One region of the Streptomyces sp. AgN23 genome, then DNA from elsewhere that is predicted to be linked to it. Evidence: riboswitches for the same ligand, from Rfam matches in the RefSeq annotation. Region 1 holds a riboswitch; each other region holds the start of a gene.
The links. A riboswitch is a leader RNA that binds a small molecule or an ion and turns the genes downstream of it on or off. The one in region 1 is predicted to bind thiamine pyrophosphate.
Positions count from the first base shown of each region.

Region 2: another riboswitch for thiamine pyrophosphate. It lies ahead of thiC (phosphomethylpyrimidine synthase ThiC); the one in region 1 lies ahead of thiO (glycine oxidase ThiO).
Region 3: another riboswitch for thiamine pyrophosphate. It lies ahead of AS97_RS32105 (thiamine ABC transporter substrate-binding protein); the one in region 1 lies ahead of thiO (glycine oxidase ThiO).

Region 1 covers NZ_CP007153.1:3,300,256-3,309,950, reverse strand. The annotation lists gene AS97_RS14505 (DUF4396 domain-containing protein) at 1-7, opposite strand, end outside; gene AS97_RS14500 (deoxyribonuclease IV) at 96-980, opposite strand; gene AS97_RS14495 (maleylpyruvate isomerase family mycothiol-dependent enzyme) at 1,061-1,870, shown strand; gene pknB (Stk1 family PASTA domain-containing Ser/Thr kinase) at 2,030-3,970, opposite strand; gene AS97_RS14485 (SRPBCC domain-containing protein) at 4,058-4,516, opposite strand; gene AS97_RS14480 (thiazole synthase) at 4,670-5,551, opposite strand; gene thiS (sulfur carrier protein ThiS) at 5,559-5,759, opposite strand; gene thiO (glycine oxidase ThiO) at 5,756-6,943, opposite strand; TPP riboswitch at 7,001-7,114, opposite strand; gene AS97_RS14465 (FAD-dependent oxidoreductase) at 7,467-8,648, shown strand; gene AS97_RS14460 (Rv2175c family DNA-binding protein) at 8,752-9,117, shown strand; gene thiE (thiamine phosphate synthase) at 9,350-9,695, shown strand, end outside.
Region 2 covers NZ_CP007153.1:5,433,718-5,443,412, reverse strand. The annotation lists gene AS97_RS23370 (SsgA family sporulation/cell division regulator) at 355-792, shown strand; gene AS97_RS23365 (YibE/F family protein) at 970-2,397, opposite strand; TPP riboswitch at 2,469-2,585, shown strand; gene thiC (phosphomethylpyrimidine synthase ThiC) at 2,578-4,341, shown strand; gene AS97_RS23355 (serine hydrolase domain-containing protein) at 4,502-5,680, opposite strand; gene AS97_RS23350 (hypothetical protein) at 5,785-6,633, opposite strand; gene AS97_RS23345 (metallophosphoesterase) at 6,824-8,128, opposite strand; gene AS97_RS23340 (LacI family DNA-binding transcriptional regulator) at 8,345-9,445, opposite strand.
Region 3 covers NZ_CP007153.1:7,350,951-7,360,645, reverse strand. The annotation lists gene AS97_RS32130 (ATP-binding cassette domain-containing protein) at 1-34, shown strand, start outside; gene AS97_RS32125 (hypothetical protein) at 16-1,269, shown strand; gene AS97_RS32120 (LOG family protein) at 1,375-2,472, shown strand; gene AS97_RS32115 (ABC transporter ATP-binding protein) at 2,585-3,622, opposite strand; gene AS97_RS32110 (iron ABC transporter permease) at 3,623-5,236, opposite strand; gene AS97_RS32105 (thiamine ABC transporter substrate-binding protein) at 5,329-6,402, opposite strand; TPP riboswitch at 6,398-6,502, opposite strand; gene rlmN (23S rRNA (adenine(2503)-C(2))-methyltransferase RlmN) at 6,576-7,682, opposite strand; gene AS97_RS32095 (phosphatidate cytidylyltransferase) at 7,755-8,936, opposite strand; gene frr (ribosome recycling factor) at 8,936-9,493, opposite strand; gene pyrH (UMP kinase) at 9,598-9,695, opposite strand, start outside.

The DNA of each region.
Region 1 (9,695 bases):
GCCGCATGTCCGTACCCCCAGCGGTGATCGGTGATCGGTTGATCTCGCTCAACGCTATACCCCCTGGGGGTATTCCTCCATGGGTCGGGCTTTTCTCAGGCCACCCCGGCGCGCAACTCCTTCAGCCGGGCCACATCCGCCGCATGCCCCGCCGTACCGTCCGGTCCACCCGGCGTCTCGACCACCAGCGGCACCCCGTCCGTCGCGGGGTGGCCGAACAACTCGCGGAACGGCTCCGCCCCGATATGCCCGGCGCCGATGTTCGCGTGCCGGTCCTTGTGGGCGCCGACCAGGTCCTTGGAGTCATTGGCGTGGATCAGCTTGAGCCGCCCCTCGCCGGCAACGGCCACCAGCTCGTCCAGGGTCTGCTTCATCCCGCCCGGCGCTGCGAGGTCATGGCCCGCCGCGAACACATGGCAGGTGTCCAGGCAGACACCGAGCCGGGGATGCCGGTCCAGCGCCTCGACGTAGGGGCCCAGATCCTCCACCAGCGCGCACAGCGAGGTGCCCTGCCCGGCGGTCGGCTCCAGCAGCAGCCAGGGGTCGTCGTCCCGGGTCAGCTCGTCCAGCAGCGGCAGCATCCGCTCCCGCACCTGCGCGATCGCCGTGGCCCGCGCGCGTCCCCCGGTCGCCGAGCCGGTGTGGACGACGACGCCGAGCGCACCGATCTCCCGGCCGCGCCGGAGCGAATGGCGCAGGGACTCCACGGACCGGTCGGCCGTGGCCTCGGTGTGCGAACCGAAGTTGATCAAGTAGGGGGCGTGGACGTACGCCGGTATGGATCGCTCGGCGCAGGCGGTGCGGAACGCCTCGTCCTGGGCGGGCGTACCGGCCGGGGTGGCCCAGCCGCGCGGATTGGCGACGAAGACCTGGACGGTCTCGGCGCCGATGTCGGCGGCGTGCGCCAGACCGACGGTGGCGAGGCCACCGGCCACACGGACATGGCCACCGATGGGATTGCGGATCCGATGCGTACTCACAGTTCAAGGTTCCCAGGTGAGGAGGGCCCGCGTGATCGGGCCCGTCCCAACTGTCAGCGGGCGCCTCTAGTGTGACGTGTATGACTCTGCTGAGCTTTGACCGTCGCTGCTCCGAGATCGTCGCGCAGACCCAGCTGTTGCGGGGCGCGATCGAGGGCGCGGATCTGACGCGCCCCGTGCCCACCTGCCCCGGTTGGAACGTCGGGCAGCTGCTGCGTCATCTCGGCGGCACCCATCGGTGGGCCGAGGAGATGGTGCGGACCCGGGCCACGGGCGCGTTGCCCGACCAGCACTTCCGCGATCTGTCGCCGTACGCGGAGGAGGGCGCCGCCGAGGTCGCCCCCTGGCTGGTCGAGGGCGCCGAGCTGCTGGCCGAAACGCTGCGCGAGGCGGGGCCCGATGCGGAGCTGTGGACCTGGGTGCCGGACTTCGGGCAGGTCGCCGGAGGGCGCGCGGACTTCTACGCCCGCCGTTTCACCCATGAGACGGCGCTCCACCGGGCCGACGCGGTCCTGGCCCTCGGCGCGGAGTACACCCTCGACCAGGAGGTCGCCCTGGACGGGATCGACGAGTGGATGGCACTCGGCTCGCTGCCGATGCACTTCGAGGTCCACCCCTGGATGCGCGAGCTGCTCGGCCCCGGCCGCACCCTCCACCTCCACGCCACCGACACCGCACCGGAGGTGGCGGCGGAGTGGGTGGTCGACCTCACCGGTGACGCGATCATCTGGCGGCGGGCGCATGAGAAGGCCGCGGTCGCGGTGCGCGGGCCGCTGACCGACCTGCTGCTGATCATCTACAAGCGGCGCCCGGCCCGGAGCGCGGGCGTCGAGATCCTGGGCGATGAGAAGCTGCTCGACTTCTGGCTGGAGCGGGTCAGCTTCGGCTGACCGCCTGGAGCCAAGCTGACCGCCTGGAGCCAAGGGGGTCCGCTGCCGGACGGTCGCGCTCGCCGTCCGGCAGCCGCAAGGCCGCTGGGCAGAGGCCCCGGAAGCAGGGGCCCCGGAAGCAAGGGCCCTGGAAGCAAGGGCCCTGGAAGCTGGGTGGCCCTAGAACACGCCGCCCTTGAGCTTGATGGTGATCGTGCTCCCCTTGGGCGCCTCGTCCCCGCCGTCCACCGACTGGTCCTGCACCTTGTCCCCGGGGAACAGCAGCGCCTTCTCGACGTCCACCTTGAAGCCGGCCCCCTCGAGCTGCGCCTTGGCGTCGTCGGCCGTCATACCCGTGACGTCCGGCACCTCGATCATCTGCACGCCCTTGGAGACGGTCAGTGTGACCGTGTCGCCCTTGGCGCCCTCTGCGTCTCCGTCTCCCGAGGGGGACTGCTCGGCGACCGAGCCCTTGTCCTCCTCCGAGAACACCTGCCGCTCGGCGATCTTCACCTTGAAGCCCTCGTCCTCCAGCTCGGACCGGGCCTCGTCGACCGAATCACCCACCACGTCCGGGATGTCGATCGGCCGGCCCTTGCTGACCACGATCGACACCGGCGTCTCGGGACGGCGCACGGAGCCGGAGACCGGGCTGGTGGAGAGGACCGAGTCCCGGGCCGTCTCACTGCTGAAGCGGCGGATGACCTTGCCGATCGTCAGCCCCTGGTCCGCGATCTTCCGCTTGGCCTCGGCCAGCGGCATGCCCACCACATTGGGCACCTCGGCCCGCGGCGGCCCCTGGGAGACCCGGATGGTCACGGTGCCGGTGTCGCGGACGCGCTCGCCCGGACCGGGCTTGGAACCGATGACCTTGCCCTTGGGGATGACATCGCTGAACTCGTTGACGACCTTCACATCGAGCCCGGCGCCGTGCAGCTTCTTCTCCGCCTCCGCCTGGGTCTTCCGCAGCACCGGCGGGACCTCGGTGAACTGGCCGGCGCTGACGTACCAGACACCGGCGGCGAGGGCGATGGCCAGCAGCACCGCGGCCACGATCGTCACGATCCCGCGGCGCGACATCCCGCCCCGGCCGCGCCGGTCATGCCCCTGCTGGCGGGGCGGTTCCGGCGGCAGCTCCAGACGGCTGGTGTGGTTGAGCAGCTCCTGCTCGTCGTCGACGGCCGCCGCCGGGCGCGGAATCACCGTCGTACGGTTCTCGGCACCGGCCGAGGTGTCCTCCCTGGCCTGCGGGGGCACCGCGTCCAGCTGGTCGTCGGTCAGCGCGGCCCGCACCGCGCGGGTCGAGCCCAGCAGCGCGACGGCGTCGACGGGGCGCCCCTCGGCCGCGCGCGCGGTGGCTGTGGCGACCAGCGCGTCCAGCTCGGGGGCGACCCCGGGCGCGAGCGCGGACGGCGGCGGGACGTCCTGGTTCAGATGCTGGTAGAGGACCTGCGCCGGGGTGCTGCCGCCGTGCGGCTTGGAGCCGGTCAGCATCTCGTACAGCACCACACCGCAGGCGTAGACATCGGCGCGGGGGTCGGCCGTGCCGTGCTCGATCTGCTCGGGCGCGAGATACGACACGGTGCCGAGGACGGTGCCGGTGGACGCGCTGGTGTTGGTGTCCACCGCCCGGACCAGGCCGAAGTCGGCGACCTTGACCCGGCCGTCGTCCCCGATCAGCACGTTCTCGGGCTTCATGTCGCGGTGGACGAAACCGGCGCGGTGGGCCGCCCCGAGCGCCGCCAGCACCGGCTCCAGGATGTCCAGCGCGGCGCGCGGATGCAGCGCCCCGCGCCCGCGGAGCACATCGCGCAGGGTGCAGCCCGCGACGTATTCCATGGCCAGATAGACATGGCCGCCGTCTGCTCCCTGGTCGTAGACGGCGACCACATTGGCGTGCGCGAGTCTCGCGACGGACTTCGCCTCACGGATGAACCGGTCGACGAAGGCGGCGTCGGAGGCGAGGCTCTGGTGCATTACCTTCAGGGCGAGCACACGGTCCAACCGGGTGTCGACGGCCCGGTAGACCGTCGCCATCCCGCCAACGGCGATCCGCGCCTCAACGCGGTAGCGGCCGTCGAGCTCCTGCCCGACGAGGGGGTCCTGGAGGGTCGTATCCACGGGGGAAGTCTACGAGGCATCGATATGAGCCATGACCGGCCGCCCCAGGTGGGGCGGGTACTGCAGCGGAACGGTGACACCCGCGGGTCAGTTGTGCGACGCGGCGGCGATCGCGGCCAGTTCCTCGAGCGCGGAGGTCCAGGACAGCGTGGCGTATTCGGCGTGCTTGGCCTTGGCGTCGTCGGGGACGGCCAGGGCGCGGATACCGCTCTCCGCCAGCCGCAGCCGGGTGCCCTGCCCCTCGGGGGAGAGCGCGAACTCCACCAGGGTCGCCTCCCCGGGGTCCGAGGGCGCGTGATCGGGTTCCAGGGCCAGCCGGAAGCGGAAGAGCGTGTCGGGGACCGCCCGCTCGACCTGACCGTGGAACTCTCCGTATTCGTCCCACCGGAACCGGAGCCTCCCGCCGGGGTGCGGATCGATCTCGCAGCCGCCGGGGGCGTACCAGACGCGGATGTGCTCGGGCGTCGTCAGCACCCGCCACACCCGGTCGATCGGCGCCGGTACGTACACCTCGCGCTCGATCCGGTCGTCCACGGTCACGGTCACGGCGACCACCTCCGCGCTGTGCGCTGCTCCCTCAATCCACGGTAGAGGGCCGAGCCGGGCCGTCAATCCAGTCCCTCCGGCGGGTGAGGAGCGGGGCCCCGGCGGGGGCCGGGCTCGGACGCGAGGCCGGCGGATGCCGTGCCCGGACAGGGCCTAGCCGAACGCCGGGCGCTCGGGGTCCAGAGCCGCCAGGCCCTCGGCCGGGCTCGACGCCTCGGCGAAGTGGCGGCGCGGGATCCGGCCCGCCCGGTGGGCCAGCCGGCCCGCCTCCACCGCGTGCCGCATCGCCCGCGCCATCAGCTCCGGCTCCTGGGCCCGGGTGACGGCCGAGGCGAGCATCACCGCCGCGCACCCCAGCTCCATGGCCAGGGCGGCGTCCGATGCCGTCCCCGCGCCGGCGTCCAGGATCACCGGCACGGTGGCGCGCTCGGTGATCAGCTGGAAGTTGTGCGGATTGCGGATGCCGAGACCGGAGCCGATCGGGGAGCCGAGCGGCATGATCGCGGCGCAGCCGACGTCCTCCAGCTTCCGGGCCAGGATCGGGTCGTCATTGGTGTACGGGAGGACCGTGAACCCGTCGTCGACCAGCGTCTCCGCGGCGTCCAGCAGTTCGATCGGGTCGGGGAGCAGGGTGCGCTCGTCGGCGACCACCTCCAGCTTGACCCAGTCCGTGCCCAGGGCCTCCCGGGCGAGGCGGGCGGTGAGCACGGCCTCACCGGCGGTGAAACACCCGGCGGTGTTGGGGAGCGGGCGGATGTTGTGCCGGTTGAGCACGGAGAGCACCGAGCCCTGCACCGTGGGGTCGAGCCGCCGCATCGCGACGGTCGTCAACTCGGTGCCGGAGGCCAGCAGCGAGCGCTCCAGGATGTCCAGGCTGGGAGCGCCGCCGGTGCCCATGATCAGACGGGAGCCGAAGTCGGTCCCGGCGATGGTGAGCGGGTCGGGGGCGGCGAGGGGCGCCCGGCCCGGGGCGTTCGGGGTGGTCGTGGCGGTGGTGACGGGTGTGGTGGTCGTGGTGGTCGTGGTGGGAGCCATGGGTGGATCAGCCTCCTTGGACCGCGGTGAGGACCTCGACGCGATCACCGTCGCCGAGCGGGGTCGCGGGCCATTGGGTGCGTGGGACGACCGTCTCGTTGACGGCGGCGGCGACGCCCGAGGGCGCCTGGGTGAGGGTCGCGACAACCCGGTCGAGGGTGGTCCCGTCCGGGACCTCGCGGGGTTCGCCGTTGACGGAGACGGTCATGGGTGCTGCTCCTGTGCTGGGGAGGGGGTGGCTGCGGGGGCCGCGAAGCGCCGCGGGGTGAACGGCCGGGCCTCCGGCGGGAGTTCTCCGCTCGTCAGCGCCTCGGCCATGACATCGCCGGTGATCGGGGTGAGCAGGACGCCGTTGCGGTGGTGGCCGGTGGCCAGCAGCAGCCCCGGCAGCGCGGTCGGGCCGAGCATCGGGGCGTTGTCGGGGGAGCCGGGGCGCAGCCCGGCACACGTCTCCACCAGCGGCAGTTCGGTGATGCCGGGCACCACCTCATGGGCGTCCCGCAGCAGTTCGTACACCCCGCCCGCGGTGACCGTGGTGTCCCAGCCCAGCTCCTCGCTGGTCGCGCCGATGACCAGCTCGCCGTTCTCGCGCGGCACCAGGTAGACCGGCCCGCCGCGCACCACGGCCCGTACGGTCCGGGAGAGGAACGGCGCGTACCGCTCGGGTACCGACAGCCGCAGCACTTGCCCCTTGACGGGTCGTACGGGCGGCAGGACGTCGTCGGGGACGCCCGCGAGCCGTCCGCTGAGGCTGCCGGCGGCCAGTACGGTCCGCTCGGCGGTCAGGCGCGTGCTCCCGGTCAGCTCGATCCCGGTGGCGCGGTCGCCGTCCAGCAGCAGCCGCTCCGCGCGGGCGCGGTGGAAGGCGACCCCGGCCCGCTCGCACGCGGTGAGCAGCGCCGCGGTCAGCCGCCGCGGGTCGACCTGGTTGTCGCCGGAGACCCGCAGCCCGCCGTGTACGCCCGGTGCGAGCATCGGTTCCAGGCGGCGGCATTCACGCCCCGTCAGCCACTCGGACTCCAGCCCGAGCCCCTGCTGGAACGTGTGGAGCTCGCGCAGCTGGGCGCGGTCGTCGGCGTCGAACGCCACGGCGAGCGTGCCGCACGCGCGGTGTCCCACGTCCTGGCCGCTCGCCTCCTCCAGCTCGGCCACGAAGTCCGGATAGCGGCGCGCGGAGGCCATGTTGAGCCCGAGCAGGGTCTGCTCGCCGTAATGAAGCTCGGTGACGGCGGCCAGCATCCCGGCCGCGACCCAGGCGGCTCCCCGGCCGGGCGCCGGGTCGGCGAGGGCGGTGCGCAGCCCCCGCTGGGCCGCCCGCCAGGCCGTGACCAGCCCGATGATGCCGCCCCCGATGACGAGGGCGTCGTAGCGCCCGTCGGGCGGTCCGCCCACGGATGGTCGGCCGTCAAGCCCTGAGGTGTGTGGTCGGTCGTCGTGACCTGGTGCGTGCGTGGACACGCTGCCCCTCCCTTCGCCGGCATGACCCGGATCAGGTTCGTACGGTCGGAGGCCGTTTCAGCTTCCCTCTCAGCCCGGTACGTCCGGGCTCCCGCGAGTGCTCTGTCCCGCCACCCTAGTACGAGCCCCGAACCCCCCGAAAGCCCAGCCACCCGCCGCGATCCAGCCCCTCCGGCGTGTGAGGAGCGGGGTCCGGGGCGGAGCCCCGGCGGGGGCCGAGGGGGCGGAGCCCCTTCGGTTCGGGAAGGGGCGGGGTGGGGGAGGACCACCCGCCGAAGGCGCCCACCGACCCGCACTCCCATCCACCGCCCCCTCCTCTCTGTGCCCGAGATCTCCCTTCGCCCTCTGCGGTCCGCCCCACCAGCCGCAATACAGTGATCGTGTGAGCGATGAGACGACGACGAAGCCGTCCTCGAGCGGCGGCGGCGAACAGCGGGTGGTGATCGTCGGAGCGGGCATGGCGGGGGTGCAGACCGCCGTCGCGCTGCGCGAACAGGGCTGGACGGGGGAGATCGTCCTGCTGGGCGCGGAGACCCACCAGCCCTACGACCGGCCGCCGCTGTCCAAGGCCGTGCTGCTCGGCAAGGCCGAGGGATCGACGCTCGACGTGGACTTCGCCGGGCTCGGCATCGCGCTGCGGCTCGGCGTCCAGGTGACCGGGCTCCGCACGGACGAGCGGCTCGTCGAGACCGCGACCGGACAGCTCCCGTACGACGTCCTGGTGATCGCCACCGGCGCCGAGCCGGTCCCGCTGCCGGGCAGCGAGGGCGTGCCCGGCGTCCATCTGCTGCGCACCCTGGACGACGCGGTGCGGCTGCGCCCGGTGCTCGCCCGGCAGCGCGAGATCGCGGTCGTGGGGGCGGGCTGGATCGGGGCGGAGTTCGCCACGGCGGCGCGCGAGGCGGGCTGCGCCGTGACCGTCGTCGAGGCCGCGGACCGGCCGCTGGCGGGCGCCCTGCCGGCCGAGGTCGCGGCCCCCATGGCGGCCTGGTACGAGGACTACGGCGCCCGGCTGGTGACCGGCGCCCGGGTGGCCGCCGTGGACGAGAGCGGGCTGGTGCTCGGCGACGGCACCCGGCTGCGGGCGGGCGCGGTGGTGGTCGGGATCGGGGCCCGGCCGGCCACGGACTGGCTCGCGGGCTCGGGCGTGGAGCTGGCCGAGGACCGCTCCGTCGCCGCCGACGACCGGCTGCGGGCCTCGGCGCCGGACGTCTACGCGGTCGGCGACTGCGCCTCCTTCCCGTCCGCCCGCTACGGCACGCGGCTGCTGGTGCACCACTGGGACAACGCGCTGCAGGGGCCGCGCACCGTGGCCGCCAACGTGGTCGGGAGCCGGACGGCCGCCCACTTCCCCGGCGCGGTCTACGACCCGGTGCCCTACTTCTGGTCCGAGCAGTTCGGGCGCTTCGTGCAGTACGCCGGGCACCATTCGGGGGCCGACGAACTGGTCTGGCGCGGCGATCCGGCCGGTGCCGCGTGGTCGGTGTGCTGGCTGCGCGAGGGCGCCCTGGTCGCCCTGCTGGCCGTCGGCCGTCCGCGCGATCTGGCCCAGGGGCGCAAGCTGATCGAGCGCGGCGCCCGGCTGGACCGGACGCGGGCCGAGGACCCGTCGGTGCCGCTGAAGTCGGCCGTCCGCTGACCGGCCGGCCGGTCAGCGGACGGGGTGTCCGGGGCGGGCCGAAGCGGCCCGCGCGGCGGGCGCCCGGCTACCCACTGTCAGTCCCAGATGGCAGGCTTGTTCCGTGACCGAGATTGACGCAAAGATCGATGCTCTCGTCCCCGCCTGGCTCACCCTCCCCGACGTCGCCGAGCGACTCGGTGTCGAGGTGACGCGCGTCCGGCAGCTGGTCAAGGAGGGCCAGCTGATCGCGGTGCGCCGTGGCGAGAACAGGGTGCTTCAGGTGCCCGAGGAGTTCATCGTCGACGGAAAGGTCGTCAAGGGCCTCGTGGGGACCTTGACGCTGTTGAAGGACGACGGCTTCAGTGACGAAGAGATGCTGGAGTGGCTCTTCACCCCCGACCCGAGCCTGCCCGGCACCCCGGCACGGGCCCTGGGCGAGAATCGCGGTACGGAAGTGAAGCGGCGCGCGCAGGCGCTCGCCGTCTGACGCCGCTCCCGCCCAGCCTTCCGCTGCCTTCCGTACGGGGCTCGTACTCAGCTCGTACGGGGTGTGTACAGGGCGGCCGCTCTCGCGCTTACGCCGTCCGTGTCGCGCGCAGTGGCACGTAGTCGCATGTCATCGCACCTAGCCGCACCTAGTCGCACGTTGTCGTACCCGGCGTACGGGCCGGGCTTCGCGCACGGCCCGTACGCCGCCGACCCTCCGGGGGTACCGAACCATGTCCACCGCCACCGCTCATGAGCAGCTGGCCGAGGCCCGCCTCTATCTGTGCACCGACACACGGAAGCGCCAGGGCGACCTGCCGGAGTTCCTGGACGCCGTCCTGGCGGCAGGGGTGGACATCGTCCAGCTCCGGGAGAAGGGGATGGAGGCGGCCGAGGAGCTGGAGCACCTCCAGGTCTTCGCGGACGCCTGCCGCCGCCACGGAAAGCTGCTCGCCGTCAACGACCGCGCCGATGTCGCACATGCCATCGGCGCGGATGTGCTCCATCTGGGCCAGGGCGATCTGCCGGTGCCCGCGGCGCGCGCGATCCTCGGCGCGGACGTGCTGATCGGGCGCTCCA
Region 2 (9,695 bases), 2.1 Mb from region 1:
GCCCCCACCGCGCGCGGATAGGCCGCGCGAGGGATACCGCCGGGGCGGGAGCGCGGCCCGGCGCCACCCCTGCCGTTAAAGTGCGAGACCTCGGCGTTCTTCCTCTCGGCGTCTGCCTCGCAACAACACCCCGGGGGTGCCTGTTGACGACAGCGATCTTCGATACGGCCGGTGCGCCGGCCCCGATCTCCCGCCCACCGGGCCCACGTCGTCCGGCCCCGCGGGCCTCCCCATGGCAACACTGGCCATTTTCGTTCCCTCACACGAGGCAAACCGACTCCGCACAGCAATCGAGTCGCTACGCTCCAGAGTCGGCCATGCGCAAACAACCCGGGGCGGCGAACGATGCGTGACATGCGTGACACAGTTCAGGCGGAAGTGACGATGACCTTCCTGGTCTCGCAGGATCTCTCCTTCCGGATCCCGGTCGAGCTGTCCTACGACAGCAGCGACCCCTATGCCGTCGAGATCACCTTCCATCTGCCCGGCGACGCGCCGGTGAGCTGGGCCTTCGCGCGGGAGCTGCTGTTGGACGGGCTGAGCAGACCCACCGGTGAGGGGGATGTGCGTATCGCTCCGGCCTCCCCCGAGGGGCTCTCGGACGTCTTCATCAGACTCCAAGTCGGCTGTGAACGGGCCCTGTTCCGGGCCGGGGCCGCCCCTCTGGTGGCCTTCCTCGATAGGACGGACCGGGTGGTGCCTTTCGGCCAGGAGCCGGCGGCCTGCGATCCGGTCGGCGATCTCGACGCCGAACTCCACCGCATCCTGGCCGAGGACCGGTACGCGGGCTGAGGGGCGGATACGCGGCGGCGGGCCGACGGCCGGTGTGCCGCGGCCGAACCGTCCGCCATCACCGAACCGTCCGGGCCACCGAACAGCCCGGACGGCGCGCCCGGGGGCTGAGGCCCTCGTCGCTCAGCGGCTCGTCGTGCCTCCGCCCGGCGGCTCGTCGTGCCGTCGCCCGGCCGCTCAGCGCGTCTTGGCCCGGCGCCGCCGCCCGCGTCCGCCCCGGCCGGTCCGGGCCGCCTGGGCGCCGCCCGTGTCGGCCCCCCGCTCCGCGCCGCCATCCGCCGCCGGGGCGCGGTCCGCGGAGACCACGAGCACGGCCAGCGCCGTGGTCACCGGCACCGAGGCGACGAGCCCGATGCTGCCCACCAGCGTCCGTACGATCTCCTCCGCGACGATCTCGCTCGTGGCGACCGTGCCCACACCGGTGTCCGCGATGGAGAACAGCAGCAGCAGCGGAAGCGACGCGCCCGCGTACGCCAGCACCAGCGTGTTCACGACGGAGGCGATGTGGTCCCGCCCGATCCGCATCGCCGCCCCGTAAAGCCTGCGCCGGGACACGGCCGGGTCCGCGGCCCTCAGCTCCCACACCGCCGAGGTCTGGGTGACCGTCACATCGTCCAGCACGCCCAGCGAGCCGATGATCACGCCCGCCAGCAGCAGCCCGCGTATCTCGATGTTCGGATAGAGGCCGTGCACAAGACCGGTCTGGTCGTCCGTATTGCCGGTCAGGCTCGCCCAGGCGATGAACAGCGAGCCCAGCACTCCGATCAGCAGCAGTGACACCAGCGTGCCGAGCACGGCGACCGATGTACGGGCCGTCAGCCCATGGCACATATAGAGCGCGAGAAGCATGATCGCGCTGCCCCCGACGACCGCGACCACCAGCGGATTGGAACCCTGGAGTATCGCCGGGAGGATGAACAGCGTCAGCACCCCGAAGCTGATCGCCAGCGCCACCAGCGCGAACACCCCGCGCAGCCGCCCCACCACCACGACGGCGAGCGCGAACAGCCCCGCCAGCAGCGCCATCGGCATCGACCGGTCGACGTCGGACACGGAGTACTGCAGGTCCTTGGGCGCCTTGGGGGCGTACGCCAGCTTCAGCTCCTGCCCGGCGCTGAACTGACGCGAGGCGTTGGGCTGGATGATTTCGGGGAAGGTACGACCTTTGTCCTTGCCCGAGGTGACCTCGATGGTGGCCTTCTCGCAGACGCTCTTCTTCCCGCCCTGCCCGGGGGCGCCGTTCTGGACGGTGCTGTCCTGGCCGGGCTCGGTGGGCGCCTGCGGCTGGGCGTTGACGTCCGCACAGTTCACCTCCTCGACCTTCACCACCCGTCCGGCGACGGTCTGCTGGTCGAAGCCGAGACCGCTGCGGCCGCTCGCCTTGTGGTCGGGCGTGCCGCCCGGCCAGAGCACGATCAGACCTGCGACGACGGCGACCGCGAAGGGGATGAGCACCGCCGCGATGATCTTGCGGAGGCGGGCGGAGACGGGTGCGGCGGGGCCATGACCGTGCGAGTGGCCGTGGGAATGGCCGTGGCCGTGGTCGTGCGCCTGATCGGAGGGGTGGGGCTGCTCGGGCGGGTGGTCCTGCTGGATGGCGGTCACGGTCGCATCATCGCAAGAGGAGTGGGCCCCCTGTTCAGCACTGTGGATAAACCGTTAGCGTGGGCACGAACCTTTGCAATCGCGGGAGCTCGGAGCACCGGGCTGAGAGGGCGCTGACGCTGTAGCTGCGCCGACCGCTGAACCTGTTACCGGGTAATGCCGGCGTAGGGAGTGGGTCTCATGACTCAGCAGGATGCATCATCGCGCGCCGAGAACGCCGAATTCGGCTGGCATAAGGGATATATCGCGGGCTCGCGCCCGGACCTTCACGTCCCGGTCCGCCGAGTGCACCTCACCAATGGCCAGGACGTGACGCTGTACGACACATCCGGCCCGTACACCGACCCCACCATCGAGACGGATGTCCGCCGCGGCCTGGCGCCGCTGCGGCAGAACTGGATCGTCGCCCGCGGCGACACGGAGGAGTACGAGGGTCGCCCCGTCCGCCCCGAGGACGACGGGATCAAGCACACCTCGCCCCGCGGGGGGCTGCGCAACCTCGACGCGGTCTTCCCCGGCCGCCCACGCCAGCCGCGGCGCGGTCGCGCGGGCGTCCCCGTGACCCAACTCGCCTATGCGCGGCGGGGCGAGATCACGGCGGAGATGGAGTACGTCGCGATCCGCGAGAACGTCTCCCCCGAGGTGGTCCGGGAGGAGATCGCGGCAGGCCGCGCCGTCCTCCCGGCCAATGTCAACCACCCGGAGATCGAGCCGATGATCATCGGCAAGCGGTTCCTGGTGAAGGTCAACGCCAATATCGGCAACTCGGCCGTCACCTCCTCCATCGAGGAGGAGGTCGAGAAGATGACCTGGGCGACCCGCTGGGGTGCCGACACGGTCATGGACCTCTCGACCGGCCGCAACATTCACACCACCCGCGAATGGGTGCTGCGCAACTCCCCGGTCCCCATCGGCACGGTGCCGCTCTATCAGGCGCTGGAGAAGGTCGACGGCAGGGCCGAGGAGCTGACCTGGGAGATCTACAAGGACACGGTCATCGAACAGGCCGAGCAGGGCGTCGACTACATGACCGTCCACGCCGGCGTCCGCCTGCCGTACGTCCCCCTGACCGCCCGCCGCAAGACCGGCATCGTCTCCCGCGGCGGCTCCATCATGGCGGCGTGGTGCCTCGCCCACCACCAGGAGTCCTTCCTCTACACCCACTTCGAGGAGCTGTGCGAGATCCTCGCGGCGTACGACGTCACCTACTCGCTGGGCGACGGACTGCGCCCCGGGTCGATCGCCGACGCCAATGACGAGGCGCAGTTCGCGGAGTTGCGCACGCTCGGCGAGCTCAACCGGATCGCCAAGGAGCACGGCGTCCAGACCATGATCGAGGGCCCGGGCCATGTCCCGATGCACAAGATCAAGGAGAATGTCGACCTCCAGCAGGAGATCTGCGAAGAGGCCCCCTTCTACACCCTGGGCCCCCTCACCACCGATATCGCCCCCGCCTATGACCACATCACCTCGGGCATCGGTGCCGCGATGATCGCCTGGTGGGGTACGGCGATGCTCTGCTACGTCACCCCCAAGGAGCATCTGGGCCTGCCGGACCGCGATGACGTCAAGACCGGCGTGATCACCTACAAGATCGCCGCCCACGCGGCCGACCTGGCCAAGGGCCATCCGGACGCCCAGGCATGGGATGACGCGCTCTCCGACGCGCGCTTCGAATTCCGCTGGGAGGACCAGTTCAATCTGGCCCTCGACCCGGACACGGCCCGCTCCTTCCACGACGAGACCCTCCCTGCGGAACCGGCCAAGACGGCACACTTCTGCTCGATGTGCGGGCCCAGGTTCTGCTCGATGAAGATCTCCCAAGACATCCGCCGCGAACACGGCGGCGCGATGGACGCGGCGGAGGCGGAGGCCGGTATGGCCCAGAAGTCAAAGGAGTTCGCCGAGGCGGGCAACCGCGTCTATCTGCCGATCGCGGACTGAGGCGGACTGGGGATAGGGGCCGTACGGCGCCGCTGTACAGCTGACGGGGGCGCTTTCCTCTTCTTCCCGTTGGCCCGTTTCACGTGAAACATCCCTTCGAGCGTTGGTCCGTGCTCCGTGCCGCCCTTTGAGGCGGTCGGAGCGCGGGCCACTCGGTGGTTCACGCGGTGAGTACGGCGACGACTCGGTTGGTCATCTCCTCCTGGGTGGTCAGTGGCGTCGGGGCGTAGGAGAGGACGAAGCGGAGCGTCTGGTCGCGAGTGGCGAACATGCGGGTGCGGTAGCCGTATCCCTCGCCGGTCTTTCCCCAGAACGTCACGCCGTTGACCGTGGCCTTCTGCAGGCCGAGGCTGTAGCGGGCCGGGGTGCCGTCCAGCATGCGTACGGAATCCGGGGGCAGGGTGAAGAGCTTGTCCAGCGCGTGGGGTGGCAGCAAGGCGCCGGAGAACAGGGCTCGCTGAAAGCGGGACAGGTCGTCGAGGGTGGAGACCAGCTCGCCCTCGCCCCAGGCGCTGGACTGGTTGTACACGGTGATATCGCGCAGCGAGCCGTCGGTCATCCGCAGATAGCCGTGCACATGCGGACCGTGGAGGCGCGGGTCCTGGCCCGGTAGCAGGGTCCGGGCCAGGCCCAGCGGGCGGAGGACGCGGGACTCGATCGCCTGGCCGTAGGGGCGGCCGGTCAGCCTTTCGATGATCAGGGCGAGCAGGACGTAGTTGATGCCCCGGTACTCCTGGGTGGCCCCCGGATCGAACTTGAGCGGGTCGTGGGTCACCGTCTCGACCCACTCCCGCGGTGTCCATCGGTCCCACCGATGCCGCACGACGCCCTCCGGGGTGCTGTCGTCCGGCAGCCCTCGATGGTCGGGCAGTCCGCTGGTGTGGTTGAGCAGCTGGGCCACGGTGATGCGGCGGGAGAATGCCGAGGGCAGCAGATCCGGGAGGTATCGCCCGATGGGTGCGTTGAGCTCCACCCGGCGCTCGGCCCACAGTTGAAGGATCACGGTGGCCACGAATGCCTTCGTGATGCTGCCCGCACGGAAGCGGTCGTCCGGGCGTACGGCCCGCCCGCTCACGAGGTCCGCCGCCCCGGCCGTGCCGTACCAGTGATCGCCTCGGCGGTCGACGCGCAGTTGCGCGGAGGTGGCGGGCGGATGCGAGAGATCGCTGATGGCGGCCCGCAGGGCGGGTTCGTCGGATGCGGTGGTCGATGCGGTGGTCGGCGCGGTGGTCGATCCGGTGGTCCCTGTCGCCGCGCGGGCCTCGGTGCTCCCGGCCACGGCCAGTAGCGCTCCGGCCGCGCAACCACCCATGAAGGTGCGTCGAGTCAAGGAAGTCATGGTCAGCCATCCTGGCGAGGCGGCCGCGACCCGCCATCCGGGATGACCCCACGTGCACCCCCACGCCCACCCGGACCGCACCCCGGGGCGGCCCCCGACGCGGGCTAGTCCGGCTGGTGCTCCGGGCCGCCGTAGTCGGGGCTGGTGAAGTCCGGGCTGCTGTAGCGGGGGCGGGCCTTGGGACCCTCGCCGTCGGTGCTGAAACCGGGGCGGCTGTAGCCGAGGTGCGGGGTGCGGCTGACCGTTTCGGGGTTGGTCGGGACGTAGGCGGAGGGGGACGGGGCCGAGGGGTTGGCGAGGGCCTCGCGGAGGAACGGCAGGATGCCGCGCTCCAGCAGGGCCTGACGCCAGACCTCTCGGGCGCGGTCCACCTCCTCCAACTGCTCGCTGCGCGCCTCGCCCCGGATCGCGCTGGAGCCGTTGCGCAGCGCGGTCAGGAGCAGTCCGACGGCGGCGATGAGGATGCCCGCGGCGGTCAGCGCCGCGAAGAACCAGCCCGCGGTGACCATCGGCTGGGCGATGGAGGGGGCCGGGTCGAGGACGTTGAGGACGTAGCCGACGATGAGGAAGATGATCGCGGCGGTTCCGGCGAGCACCGGCGCCAGCACCGCGAGCATGGCGACGAGCCCGGCCCCCGCGGCGTCCTGCATCGCGCCGGCGAGCCCCACCGTGCCCTCCGGGTGTTCGCGCTCGCCCACGTCCCCGGCGAGCGGGAAGAGCGGCGCGGGCTCGCGCAGTTTGGCGCGAGTTTCGCGGTAGTCCTGATATTCGGCGGCCGCGCATGCCGCTATCGCGGCCGAGGCGCCGAGCGCCATCGTGCGCAACTGCTCGGCAGTCAGCCGCTGCCCGACACCGGTGAGGTCCGGGCGATGGTGTGCGGTGCGCAGTGCCTCGTCGAGAACTCGCTCGAACTCCGGGCGGTCCTCGGTCAGCAGGTGCGGAGCGCTTTTCATGGTGCATCCCCCGATGCTCCGTAGGGCCGTGACGCCGGCTTGCGCCGGGCAGTCGGGCGGAAACGGAGGAGAGCCTGCGACGGATAAGCCGATGGTAGAGCCGATCCGGCGCGGGGTGACAGCAAGTTTCGGGAATTGCTCCCGCGCCGGTGAAGCTCTCTATCTGCCCCGGGCAGCGTCCGCTGAATCCTCAGCCGGTCAGAGGAAGTTGGACGACCAGCAGTTTTCCGGCCATGGTGACGCCGCCGTCCATGGCCACGGCGAGATTGTCCGCGTAGACATGCGGGCCCTCGACGGCGGGTGTGCCGCCGTCCTCGCCGTCCTCGGAGCCGACCTCGCCGAGCAGATACGGGATCGGGCTGTGACCGTGGACGATGCGCTCCCCGCCGTAGGTGTCGAGCAATTCGCGGGCCGCCAGGGGCCCGGTGTCCTCGTCGCGGAAGGCGAACCGCTTGGTGAATTTGCGGAACAGGTCCCAGCACTCGTCGGCGTCGCTGCGCTGCAGCGTCTCGGTGACGGTGTCGTTGACGGCCTCGATCGAGTCGCCGTAATCCAGATAGGCGGTGGTGTCGGAGTGGACCAGCAGATGCCCGTCCTCCTCCGCCATCGCGTCCAGCCGGGACATCCACTGGAGGTGGTGGTCCTCCAGCCGCTCCATGTCGCTGCGCTGGCCGCCGTTGAGCAGCCAGGCGGCCTGGAAGGAGGCGGTTCCGGCACCGGAGTTGACGGGCGTGTCGCCGAACCGCTTGGCGCCGATCAGCAGCAGCTCGTGATTGCCCATCAGCGCCTTGCAGTAGCCGCCCGCGGCCGCGGCCTCGGCGGAGAGCTGCATGACGAGGTCGATGACGCCGACGCCGTCCGGACCGCGGTCGGTGAAGTCGCCGAGGAACCACAACCGGGCGTTGCCCGCAGCCCAGTTGCCCTTGGGGTCGATCAGGCCCTCGGCGGCGAGCGCCTCGCGCAGCTCGTCGTGGTAGCCGTGGACATCGCCCACGACATACAGCGGGCCGGGCCCCTCGTCCTCGGCGAGCGGGCCGTGCTCGGGCTCGGGCACCGAGGTGAGCGTGACGGTGGGGCGGTCCTGCGCCGGGACGAGCGGCGTGTCCGGGATGGTGTGCCCGGGGCCCATGACCGGGAGCCGCTCGGTCGGGGTGTACTCGGCGGGCGGCGGCGCGGCGGGCGCGGGCGCCTCAGGAGCCCCCGGCGCGGGCACCCTTGGAGCCGGTGCCCCCGGCGTGGGACCGGGAGCGGGCGCGGGCGGCGGCACGGGGGCGGCGGGGCCCGGGGCCGCGGGCGCGGGCCCGGGCGGTACGGCTCCGGGCGCGCCCATGCCGGGCGGGGTGAACGCCCCGTACGCCGACATGGGCGGGGTGGGCGCCCCATGCGTGGACATGGGCGGGGTGGGCACCCCGTACGCGGGCACGGGTGGGATCGCAGCCGTGGTCCCTGCCGTGGCTTCCAGACCGGCCCCCTGAGTCATCGACCCCTCCACCATCACGCCGCCGTCCCACCTTGTGGACCTTGCCTGGTCGACGGCGGTCCGCGGTGTCGTCCGCCCATCATAGGAATGACCGTGAGGGCTTGTGACGCACCAGGGTGCCGTCAATCGGTGCTCGCTCCTGCTTGGTCGGACTTTTATCCCGGATTGGCCCGGTAGGGGAAGCCCATTGGTCTCAGGTCCTCCTCGGGTCATCCTTGAGTCACCCTCAGGTCAGCCTCCGGCACGGCTGCGCGGGGCGTTGACCGTCGTACGCGGCGGACGGCGCTGTGACGACGTCCGCACGATCAATTCGGTGGGTATGACCTGCTCGACGGGGTGGTCGGTATCAAGGCCCTCGATGGCGTCGATGAGCAACTGTACGACCGCCGTGCCGATCCGGCGGGGTTTGAGTGAGAGGGTCGTGATGGGCGGCTCGGTGGTGCGGTAGACGGTCGATTCGCTGCAGCACACCAGCAGCAGATCATCCGGGACGCGCAAGCCGTAGCGGCGGGCGGCGGCGAGCAGATCGGTGCCGTTGGGGTCGAAGAGGCCGTAGACCGCGTCGGGGCGGTCGGGGCGGGCGAGCAGCCGGTCGGCGGCGACGGCACCGGCACAAGGGTCGTGGGCCGGGTACGCCTCATAGACGGGATCCTGCCCCACGCGTTCGCACCACCGCAGATACGCCGTGGTGGACAGTCGGGTGTAGGTGTCGGTGGACGTCCCGGTGAGCAGCCCGATCCGGCGGGCGCCGGCCTCGGCAAGGTGGTCGAGCAGTCCGAGCACCGCCGCCTCGTGGTCGTTGTCGACCCAGGCGGTGACGGGGAGGGCCCCGGCCGGGCGGCCGTCGCTGACGACGGGGATGCCTTGGCGTAAGAGCTCGGTGACGACCGGATCGTGGTCGGAGGGGTCGATCACCACGGTGCCGTCGAGGGCGACGTTGGACCACACGTCGTGGCGGGAGGTGGCGGGGAGGATGACGAGGGCGTAGCCGCGGGCCAGCGCGGCGGAGGTGGCGGCTCGCGCCATCTCGGCGAAGTAGGCGAACTCGGTGAAGGTGAAAGGTTCATCCCCGTACGTGGTCACGGTCAGGCCGATGAGGCCGGACTTGCCGGTACGGAGGGTGCGGGCCGCTGCGGACGGGCGGTAGCCCAGCCGCTCGGCGACCTCGCGGACATGGCGGCGGGTGGCCTCCGGGAGCCGGCCCTTGCCGTTGAGCGCGTCGGAGACGGTCGTGATCGAGACCCCGGCGGCGGCGGCCACGTCCCGGATGCCCGCCCGCCCTAACCGGCGGCCGGCCGACCGGCTCACCTGGTGCTTCCCTGCTGCTGTCATGGCCAGCCGATAGTAGGGCTCGGGTGGGAGGGTTGCGCGATTCCGCCATCGGTATTCGGAAGGCACGTTTCTGCATGAACGGCCCCCTCAATTCCCTTGGAAGTGAAGCCAGTTGGGGGATCCACCGGGCCTCTGATGGCCCCTGGCATATCCACGCCTGCTGATTGATACATGTCTCGAAGAGGTCTCAACTCACCTGCACGGGTGATGCGCGCCACGGCGCTCGCCACCGGCGCGCGCGGAAAAGCGG
Region 3 (9,695 bases), 4.1 Mb from region 1:
GGAAGGCAGGGCCGCGTGCTCAGCCTCCGTCTGACCCGCGGTGCCCGCCCATCGGTGCTGCTGCGGCGGTCGCTGGTCACCGTCGCGGCGGCGGGCGCGAGCTTTCTGCTGCTGAGCGCCCTCGGATTCGCCTCGGGCCATCCGGCGGACTCGCAGGGCGCGGTGGGGCGGCTGCTGTGGTGCCTCGTCCCACTGGCCGCGACTGTCCATCTGGCCGTCGCCGTGGGCCGCGCCGACCCCAGCACCGGGCCGGGCCCCGGTTTCGCCGCGGTCGGGCTCGGCCCGGCCCGTGCGGCACTGCTCGCGGCGGTCTCGATGGCGGCCGCCTGCGCGCTCGGTGGTGTGCTGGCGCTGCTGGTCTTCCTGTATCTGCGTGGCGACCTCGGCTCCTGGCTGGACTGGGCCGGAAGCGGGGCGGTCGGCCGCCAGCTCGGCAGCGGTCGGCCGCTGCCCCTGGCCGGCACCGTGACGCTGCTCGCCGTCGTCCCGGTGCTGGTGGGCGCGGCGTGTGCGGCCGTGCTGTGGCCCCGGCAGCCGCGGGCCGGACACCAGCCGCCCCGCCAACCGCGGGGCGCCCGACGCCCGGCGGTCCCGGCCCCGCCCACCGTCGTGACGGGGCCGGTCGCCCCTTTGCCCCACCGGACCACCTCCGGCCTTCCGTGGGGCATCGCCCTGACCGCGGCCGGGCTCGCCCTCCAGGCATACGCGAGCGGCGACGCGCCCCCGCACCCCGACGCCCTGCTCGCCGTGCCGGGCCGGCTCGGCGGCAACCCGCCCGGCGTGGTGGGCGGCTGGGCACTGGCGGCGCTCGGGCTGGTGCTGGCCGGGCCCGGTCTCACCCATCTGTGCGGCAGGCTGCTGGCCGTCGGGCGGCCTGGTGTGCTGCGGCTGCTGGCCGGGCGCATGCTCCAGCAGGAGGCCGGTCTGATCGGACGTCCGGTCGGCGCGCTGTGCGCCCTGGCCGCCGCCGGATACACCGTCCTGGAGCTGTACGGAAGGGCCTCGGGGCCGTCCGGCGCCCATGCCTTCGGCCCGCTCACCGGTCTGGGCGCGGCGCTGGTCACGCTGTGCGCCGCGGCCACCACCCTGACCGCGGTCGTGGAGGCGAGGAGCGCGCGCGAGCGCACGACGGCCGCGCTGCTCCGCCTCGGCGCCCCGACCCGGCTGCTCCGCGGGGCGGCCGCACTGCGCGCGACGGCTCTGCTGGCGCTGCTGGTGCCGCTGGTGTGGGTAGTGGCGCATCTCACGGCGATGCCGTTCCACCGCTGAATTTCTCGGGTGTTGATATCCATGCCTGGATTGTGCGACCGAGCGGCCCGGTCACGATTGCCTCAATCCACAGCCCCCCACCTCCGGTGTGATTAGCATGTCGGCGTGCAGGAACCAGACCGGGAAATAGAGTCCATCGAGGAGTTCGACCAGGTCGTCGCCCGCGGCACCCTGGCCGGGTTCCGGGTCCAGTCCGTGGACCTGACGAGCCGTACCGCGGCGCTCCTCTCCACCGACACCAGCGAGGCGGTCTTCCTCGGCTGCCCGATGGAGTCCGAGGCGGCCGCGAAGGTCCGGGCCGGGAGTGCGCTGGTGTTCCCGCCGGTGCCGGATCTGCCGTTCGATCCGTACCGCGGCACCCTCTACTCGCCCGCGCAGCTCTTCGAAGGCCTCACCGAGCACGGTTACGCGCGGACGCCGGACGCGCTCGCCTACGCCTGGTTCCAGCAGACCAAGACGGACGGCGACGTCTTCGCCTCGATGCTGCGCTCCATCCACGACGACGCGATCTCCGACGCGCTCGACGAATTCCTCGTCGGGACGCGGGTGGTGGGCGTCATGGGCGGACACGCCCTGGAGCGCGGCTCCGACGGGTTCGCGGGCGCCGCCCGCCTCGGGCGGGCCCTGGCACGGACCGGTCTCACGGTCGCGACGGGCGGCGGGCCGGGTGCGATGGAGGCCGCGAACCTGGGCGCCTACGCGGCCCCGCACGAGGACGCGATGCTGGACAAGGCGCTCGAACTGCTCGGCAAGACGCCCTCGTTCCGGCCGTCCATCGGGGCGTGGGCCGAGGCCGCCTTCGCGGTGCGCGAGCGCTGGCCGGACGGCGGTGCGTCGGTCGGCATCCCCACCTGGTTCTACGGACACGAGCCGCCCAGCGCGTTCGCCTCGCACATCGCCAAGTACTTCGCCAACGCCACCCGGGAGGACGGGCTGTTGGCGCGCTCGACCGCGGGCGTGGTCTTCCTGCCGGGCGCCGCCGGAACCGTCCAGGAGATCTTCGACAACGCGACGCCGAACTACTACGAGTCGCGCGGTGAGCCCACCCCGATGGTGCTGGTGGACCGGGACCACTGGACCCGGCGGCTGCCCACCTGGCCGCTGCTCGAAGCGCTCGCGGAGGGACGGTCCATGAAGGCCCGTATCGCACTGGTGGACTCGGTGGACGAGGCACCCGAGGCGCTGCTGTCGCTGCTTGGCTGACCTGACGTCACGAACGCTCTGCGCGCAGGTGAGTTGTCGCATCCGGGGCTTGGCGTGCCGTAGTCCAGCGTCAGGCCCCGGCGCAAGCGCCGCGACGCCAGGAACCCAGGCGTCAGACCTCGGCGTCCAGCAGCACCACATCGGCCGGGTCGAAGGCCACTCCCACCCGGGCCCCCGCCTCCGGGGCGTCCCGCAGGGCGCAGGACGCCTCCAGGGGCGGCGCGGCCGGGTCCGGCAGCCGCAGGACGAGCGCCACATGGTCGCCGCGGAAGGTGCGCGTCTCCACGGTGCACGCCAGCCCCTCCTCGGGGTCCGTCAGCCGTACCCCGGCCGGGCGGACCAGCAGCCTGGTGGGGCCCGGCCGTGAGCCGGGCGGAACGGGCAGCTTGCCCCAGCGGGTGTCGGCGACCTCGCCGTCCACGATCGCCTCGACCACATTGTCGAAGCCGAGGAAGCGGGCGACGAACTCGGTGGTGGGCCGCTGCCACACCTCCAGCGGGGTGCCGGTCTGGGCGATCCGGCCGTTGTCCATCACCACCACCCGGTCCGCGAGCGCGAACGCCTCGCCTTGGTCGTGGGTGACCGCGAGGACGGTGGTCCCCAGCCGTGCGAAGAGCTCGCGGAGCTCCACCACCAGCCGCTCCCGCAGCCCCCGGTCGAGCTGGCCCAGCGGCTCGTCCAGCATCAGCAGCTTGGGCCGTGGGGCCAGCGCGCGGGCGAGCGCCACCCGTTGCTGCTCGCCGCCGGAGAGCGAGTCGACGGGGCGGCGCTGGGCGCCCGGCAGCCCCACCAGTTCCAGCAGTTCGGCGACCCGGCGATCCGCCTCCGCACGCCCCACCTTGCGCATCCGCAGCCCGAAGGCGACGTTGCCGCCCACGTCCCGCTGCGGGAACAGCTGGTGGTCCTGGAACATCAGCCCCACCCCGCGCCGATGCGTGGGCACCCCGCTCTGGTCCTGTCCGGCGAGCGACACCCGGCCGGCGTCGGCGCGCTGCAGCCCGGCCACCACGCGCAGCATGGTGGACTTGCCGCTTCCGCTCGGGCCCAGCACACAGACCGTCTCGTGCTCGGCGACCTCCAGATCCACGGCGTCCAGCGCGTCGCGCCGGCCGAACCTCACGGTCACCTCGTCCAGTCGCAGCAGCGTCATTCAGAACTCTCCGGAACGGTCGGTGCGGATGCGCTCGAGCGCCAGCAGCGATCCGGCGCAGACCAGCATCAGGATCGTGCTCAGGGCCATCGCCTGCCCGTAGGAGAGCTGTCCGGCCCGGCCCAGGAACCGGGCGATGGCCACCGGGAGGGTCGGCTGGTCGGGGCGCGCGATGAAGACGGTCGCCCCGAACTCGCCCAGGGACACGGCGAACGCGAAGCCCGCCGCGACCGCCACGGCCCGTCCCACCAACGGCAGGTCCACTTCCCGCCAGACCCGCCACGGGGACGCTCCGAGCACGGCTGCCGCCTCCCGGAGCCGGTGGTCCACCGCCCGCAGCACGGGGAGCATGGTCCGTACGACGAAGGGCACGCCCACCAGGGCCTGGGCGAGCGGCACCAGGACCCAGGAGGCCCGGAGGTCCAGCGGGGGCTCGTCGAGGGCGATCAGAAACCCGAATCCCACGGTGACGGCCGAGGTGCCCAGCGGCAGCATCAGCAGCGCGTCGAAGCCCCGTACCAGCCTGCCCGCCTTACGGGTGAGCGCGGCGGCGGCGAGGCCGCCCACGGCGAGGGCGAAGACGGTGGCGACCGCCGCGTACCGCAGGGAGTTCCCGACGGCCTCCATGGGCGCCACGAAGAAGGTGCCTCCGCTGTCGGCGGCCGACTTGAGCGCCTCGTAGTAGGTGAAGCCGTAGCCGTCCGGTCCGTTCAGCGAGCGTTCCACCAGCACCGCGAGCGGTGTCACGATCAGCAGCACGACCACCGCCAGCACGCCCCACAGCAGCGCCCACTGGGCCGGGCCGCTCGGCCGGCGCGCCGTGCGGCCGGGGTCGACGAGCCGCAGGGCGCTCTCCCGGCGCCTTACGGTCCACGCGTGCAGGGCCAACACCGCAGCGACCGCGGCGAACTGGACGAGGGTGAGCACCGCGGCCGTGGGCAGGTCGAGCAACTGCGCGGTCTCCCGGTAGATCGCCACCTCAAGGGTGGCGTAGCGGGGGCCGCCGAGGATCTGGATCACGCCGAAGGAGGTGAAGGTGAACAGGAACACCATCAGCGCGGCGGCGGCCACGGCGGGCGCCAGCGCGGGCAGCGTCACCCGGCGCCAGGCCGACAGCCGGCTCGCGCCGAGCACCCGCGCGGCCTCCTCCTGCCGCGGGTCGAGCTGGGCCCACAGCCCGCCGACGGTCCTGACGACGACCGCGTAGTTGAAGAAGACATGGGCCAGGAGGATCGCCCAGACGGAGGTGTCGAGCCGCATCCCCCACAGCTCGTCCAGCAGCCCGCCCCGGCCGAGCAGGGCCAGGAAGGCGGATCCGGCGACGACGGTCGGCAGGACGAACGGCACGGTCACCACGGCCCGCAGCAGCCCCTTGCCGGGGAAGTCGAAGCGGGCGAAGACATAGGCGCCGGGCAGCGCGACCGCGAGCGTGAGGGCGGTCGACGCGACCGCCTGCCAGCAGGTGAACCACAGGACGTCCAGCGTCGCCGGATCGGTCACCACCTCGGCGATCCGGCCGAACCGCCACTGCCCGCCGACGCGCAGCCCCCGGGCGACGATGGAGGCCACGGGATAGGCGAAGAAAACCGCGAAAAAGGCGAGCGGCACCGCCATCAGAGCGAGCCGGAGGGCGAGCGCGCGACGGCCGCCGACTGCCCTGTCGGCCTTACGGTGGCCGTCGGCCGCCTTACGGTTCTCGCGGGGCTCTACAGGACCAGCGAGGACCATGTCTTGACCCACGGCTCACGGTTCTTGGCGATCTTCTGCGGCGCCAGGGTGGCCGAGTCGGCGATCCTGGTCCCGTATCGGGTGAACAGCTCCGGCAACTTGGCGTCCTCGCGCGCCGGGTTGACGTACATGTTCAGCGGGACGTCCTCCTGGAACCGCTTGCTCAGCAGGAAGTCCAGCAGCGCCTTGCCGCCCTTGGTGTTGCCCGCGCCGTTCAGCAGCCCGGCGAACTCCACCTGCCGGAAACAGGTGCCCGTCGCCACCCCGGTGGGCGCCTTGGCGGGCTTGGTCTTGGCGTCGGCCACCTCGGCGGGCGGGCTCGATGCGTAGGAGACGACGAGCGGCCGGTCGCCCTTGCCGCCGCCGGCCGAGCCGGAGAACCGGTCGTAATACGCCTGCTCCCAGCCGTCGACGACCTCGACACCGTTGGCCCGCAGCTTCTTCCAGTAGCCCTTCCAGCCGTCGTCGCCGTACTTGGCGGCCGTGGCGAGGAGGAAGCCGAGACCGGGGGACGAGGTGGCCGCGTTCTCGGTGACGAGGAGGTTCTTGTAGGCGGGCTTGGTCAGATCCTCCAGCGTCCGGGGCGGCGCCAGCTTCTTGTCGGCGAAGTACTTACGGTCGTAGTTGACACATATGTCGCCGAAGTCGACGGGGGTGACACGGTGCTCGGCCCGGTCGAGCTGAAGGGCCGCCGGGACCTTGTCGAGGCCCTTGGCCGTGTAGGGGGTGAACAGGTCGTTGTCGAGCGCCCGGGAGAGCAGGGTGTTGTCGACGCCGAAGAACACATCGCCCTGGGCATGGCCCTTGGACAGGATCGCCTGGTTGACGGCGGCTCCGGCGTCGCCCCCGGCCTGCACCCGCACCTTGTAGCCGGTCTCCTTGGTGAACTCCTTGAGGACCGCCTTGGATGCCGCGAACGAGTCATGCGTGACCAGGGTGACCGTCTTGGAGCCCGTGCCGCTCTGGGAATCCTCGCCGCAACCGACGAGCGCGCCCAGGGCCAGTGAGCCGAGGAGGGCGGCTGAGATGGCAAGCCGAAGCTGGCTGTTCATGGTGATGCTGACTCCCTACGCCGGTATGACCCGGATCAGGTCCGAGGGTCTGCGGCTGTGCCGCACTCTCAGCGCTCTGAGCGCTCCCCTGTCGGAATGTTCATTTGTACGGATGTTCAGTTTTACGACGATCGCCTGATGCGGCGATGTCCAGGCACCGTATCAGCCGGTCCTCAGCGCTCCGAAGCCGCCAGCTGCCCGCAGGCCCCGTCGATCTCCTGGCCACGGGTGTCCCGGACGGTCACCGGCACCCCGTGGGCTTCCAGGGCCGCCACGAACGCCTTCTCGTCCTCGGGCCGGGACGCCGTCCACTTGGAGCCGGGCGTCGGGTTCAGCGGAATGAGGTTCACATGCACCCGGCGGCCCTTGAGCAGCCGACCGAGCAGATCGGCGCGCCACGCCTGGTCGTTGATGTCCTTGATCAGCGCGTACTCGATGGAGACCCGGCGACCGGACTTCTCCGCGTACTCCCACGCGGCGTCCAGGACTTCGCGCACCTTCCAGCGGGTGTTCACCGGCACGAGGGTGTCGCGCAGCTCGTCGTCGGGGGCGTGCAGCGACACCGCGAGCCGGCACTTGAACCCCTCGTCGGCGAAGCGCAGCATCGCCGGAACGAGGCCGACGGTGGAGACGGTGATGCCGCGCTGCGAGAGGCCGAGGCCGTCGGGCTCGGGGTCGGTGAGCCGGCGGATGGCGCCGACGACACGGTTGTAGTTGGCCAGCGGCTCGCCCATCCCCATGAAGACGATGTTGGACAGCCGGGCCGGGCCGCCGGGGATCTCGCCGTCGCGGAGGGCCCGCATACCGTCGACGATCTGATGCACGATCTCGGCGGTGGACAGATTGCGGTCCAGCCCCGCCTGGCCGGTGGCGCAGAACGGGCAGTTCATCCCGCAACCCGCCTGTGAGCTGATGCACATGGTCACCCGGTCCGGGTAGCGCATCAGCACGGACTCCACGAGCGTGCCGTCGAAGAGCCGCCACAGGGTCTTGCGCGTGGTGTCGTCGTCACAGCTGATGTGGCGCACCACGTTCATCAGCTCCGGCAGCAGCCCGGCGGCCAGCTTCTCGCGCGCGGCCGCCGGTATGTCGCTCCACTGTGCGGGGTCGTCGACATAGCGCGCGAAGTAGTGACGCGACACCTGACTGGCCCGGAAGGGCTTCTCCCCGAGGGCGGCGACGGCCTCCCGGCGCTCGGCGGGTGTGAGGTCGGCAAGATGCCGCGGGGGCTTCTTGGCCCCACGCGGCGCGACGAAGGTCAGTTCTCCGGGCTTAGGCATGGTTCACCCAGTGTCGCAGACGTACGAAGGGCCCCGCGCCATGTGTGGCGCGGGGCCCGTGGGCCGGCGTCGTCAGCCGCCGCCCACGAAGATCACCAGCAGCAGCCACACCACCGGCGCGGTGGGCAGCAGCGAGTCGAGCCGGTCCATGATCCCGCCATGGCCGGGCAGCAGCTTGCCCATGTCCTTGATGCCGAGGTCCCGCTTGATCATGGACTCGCCCAGGTCACCGAGGGTCGCGCTGACCGCGACGGCGAAGCCGAGCAGCAGGCCCTGCCACCAGACGCCGTCGTCGATGAGGTACTGCATGCACAGCGCGCCCGCGACCATCGCGAAGGTCACCGCGCCCAGCAGCCCCTCGCGGGTCTTGCCGGGGCTGATCCGCGGTGCCAGCGGATGCTTGCCGAAGCGCCAGCCCACCGCGTACGCCCCCGTGTCGCTGACCACGGTCAGCAGCAGGAAGGTGAGGACCCGCCACGGGCCGTCCTCGGTGTCCAGCATGAGCGCCACGAAGGTGGCCAGGAACGGCACGTAGAAGGCGGCGAAGACGCCCGCGGTGACATCCCTGAGGTAGTTGTCGGGCGGTTCGGTCATCCGCCAGACCAGCACCGCGAGCGCCGTGAGCGCCACCGCCACCACCGCGCCCTGGGCACCGCGCACATAGCCCGCGACGATCATGGCGACTCCGCCGACCGCGAGCGGCACCAGGGGGACCCGGATGTCCTTGCGCTCGGCCAGCCGCGAGGTCAGCTCCCAGAGCCCCACCACCACCGCGACCGCTACCACGCCGACGAACACGGGCTTGTAGATGAAGAGCGAGGCCACGATGATCACGCCGAGGCCGATGCCCACCCCTATCGCGGCGCGCAGATTACGGCCCGCGCTCTTCTTCCCCTGCCCGGCACCGGTGCCACGCACGCCGCCGTCTGCGGAGGCGGGGTCGGGCGCGGGGTCGGGGGGCGTCGGCTGGCGTCCGGCGGGCTGCCGGGGTCCGGGCTGCGGCTCCCGCTCGTCGCGGAAGAGGGGGCCGCTCAGCCGAGCGGCCCCCCGGTCACGGTCGGCGGCCTCGCCGGAGTCGCCGCCGCCTGCGTGGGGCACGGTGGGCATGGGGCGAGTCTGCGCCGCTTCACCCACCTCGTGCGCGGGACCCGCCGAAGAAGGCGCCGCCACCCAGCCGTAGCCGGGGGAGGTGCCCTGACCGCCCGGTCCCCGGAATCCGGCGCTTGGTGGGGCCCCCCAGGAAGAGTCGTTCATCAGACCTCGAGCAACTCGGCTTCCTTGTGCTTGAGCAGCTCATCCACCTGCGCGACATACTTCGCCGTGGTGTCGTCGAGCTCCTTCTCGGCGCGGCGCCCCTCGTCCTCGCCGACCTCGCCGTCCTTGATCAGCTTGTCGATGGACTCCTTGGCCTTGCGCCGGACGCTGCGGATCGAGATCTTCGCGTCCTCGCCCTTGGCCTTGGCGACCTTGATGAACTCCTTACGGCGCTGCTCGGTGAGCTCGGGGAACACCACCCGGATGATGTTGCCGTCATTGCTCGGATTGACGCCCAGATCCGAGTCCCGGATCGCCTGCTCGATGTTGCGGAGCGCGGTCTTGTCGAACGGCGTGACCACGGCCATGCGCGGCTCCGGCACCGAGAACGACGCCAGCTGATTGATCGGCGTCAGCGCACCGTAGTAGTCCGCCACGATCTTGTTGAACATCGCCGGGTGCGCACGCCCGGTGCGGATCGCGGCGAAGTCCTCCTTGGCGACCACAACGGCTTTCTCCATCTTCTCCTCGGCCTCGAGGAGGGTCTCTTCGATCACCACTTGCTCCTGGTGTTATCAGTAAGCAGAGCCTCGCCCCTGCGTGCGTCTTCTCCTGCACGGTGTCCGACCGGCAGGCCGTTGTCCATCCCCCGTTCGAGCCGTCAGGCCCGGGAGCCCTGGTCGCTCACCAGCGTGCCGATCTTCTCACCCTTCACCGCGCGGGCGATATTTCCTTCGGCCAGGAGCTCGAAGACGAGGA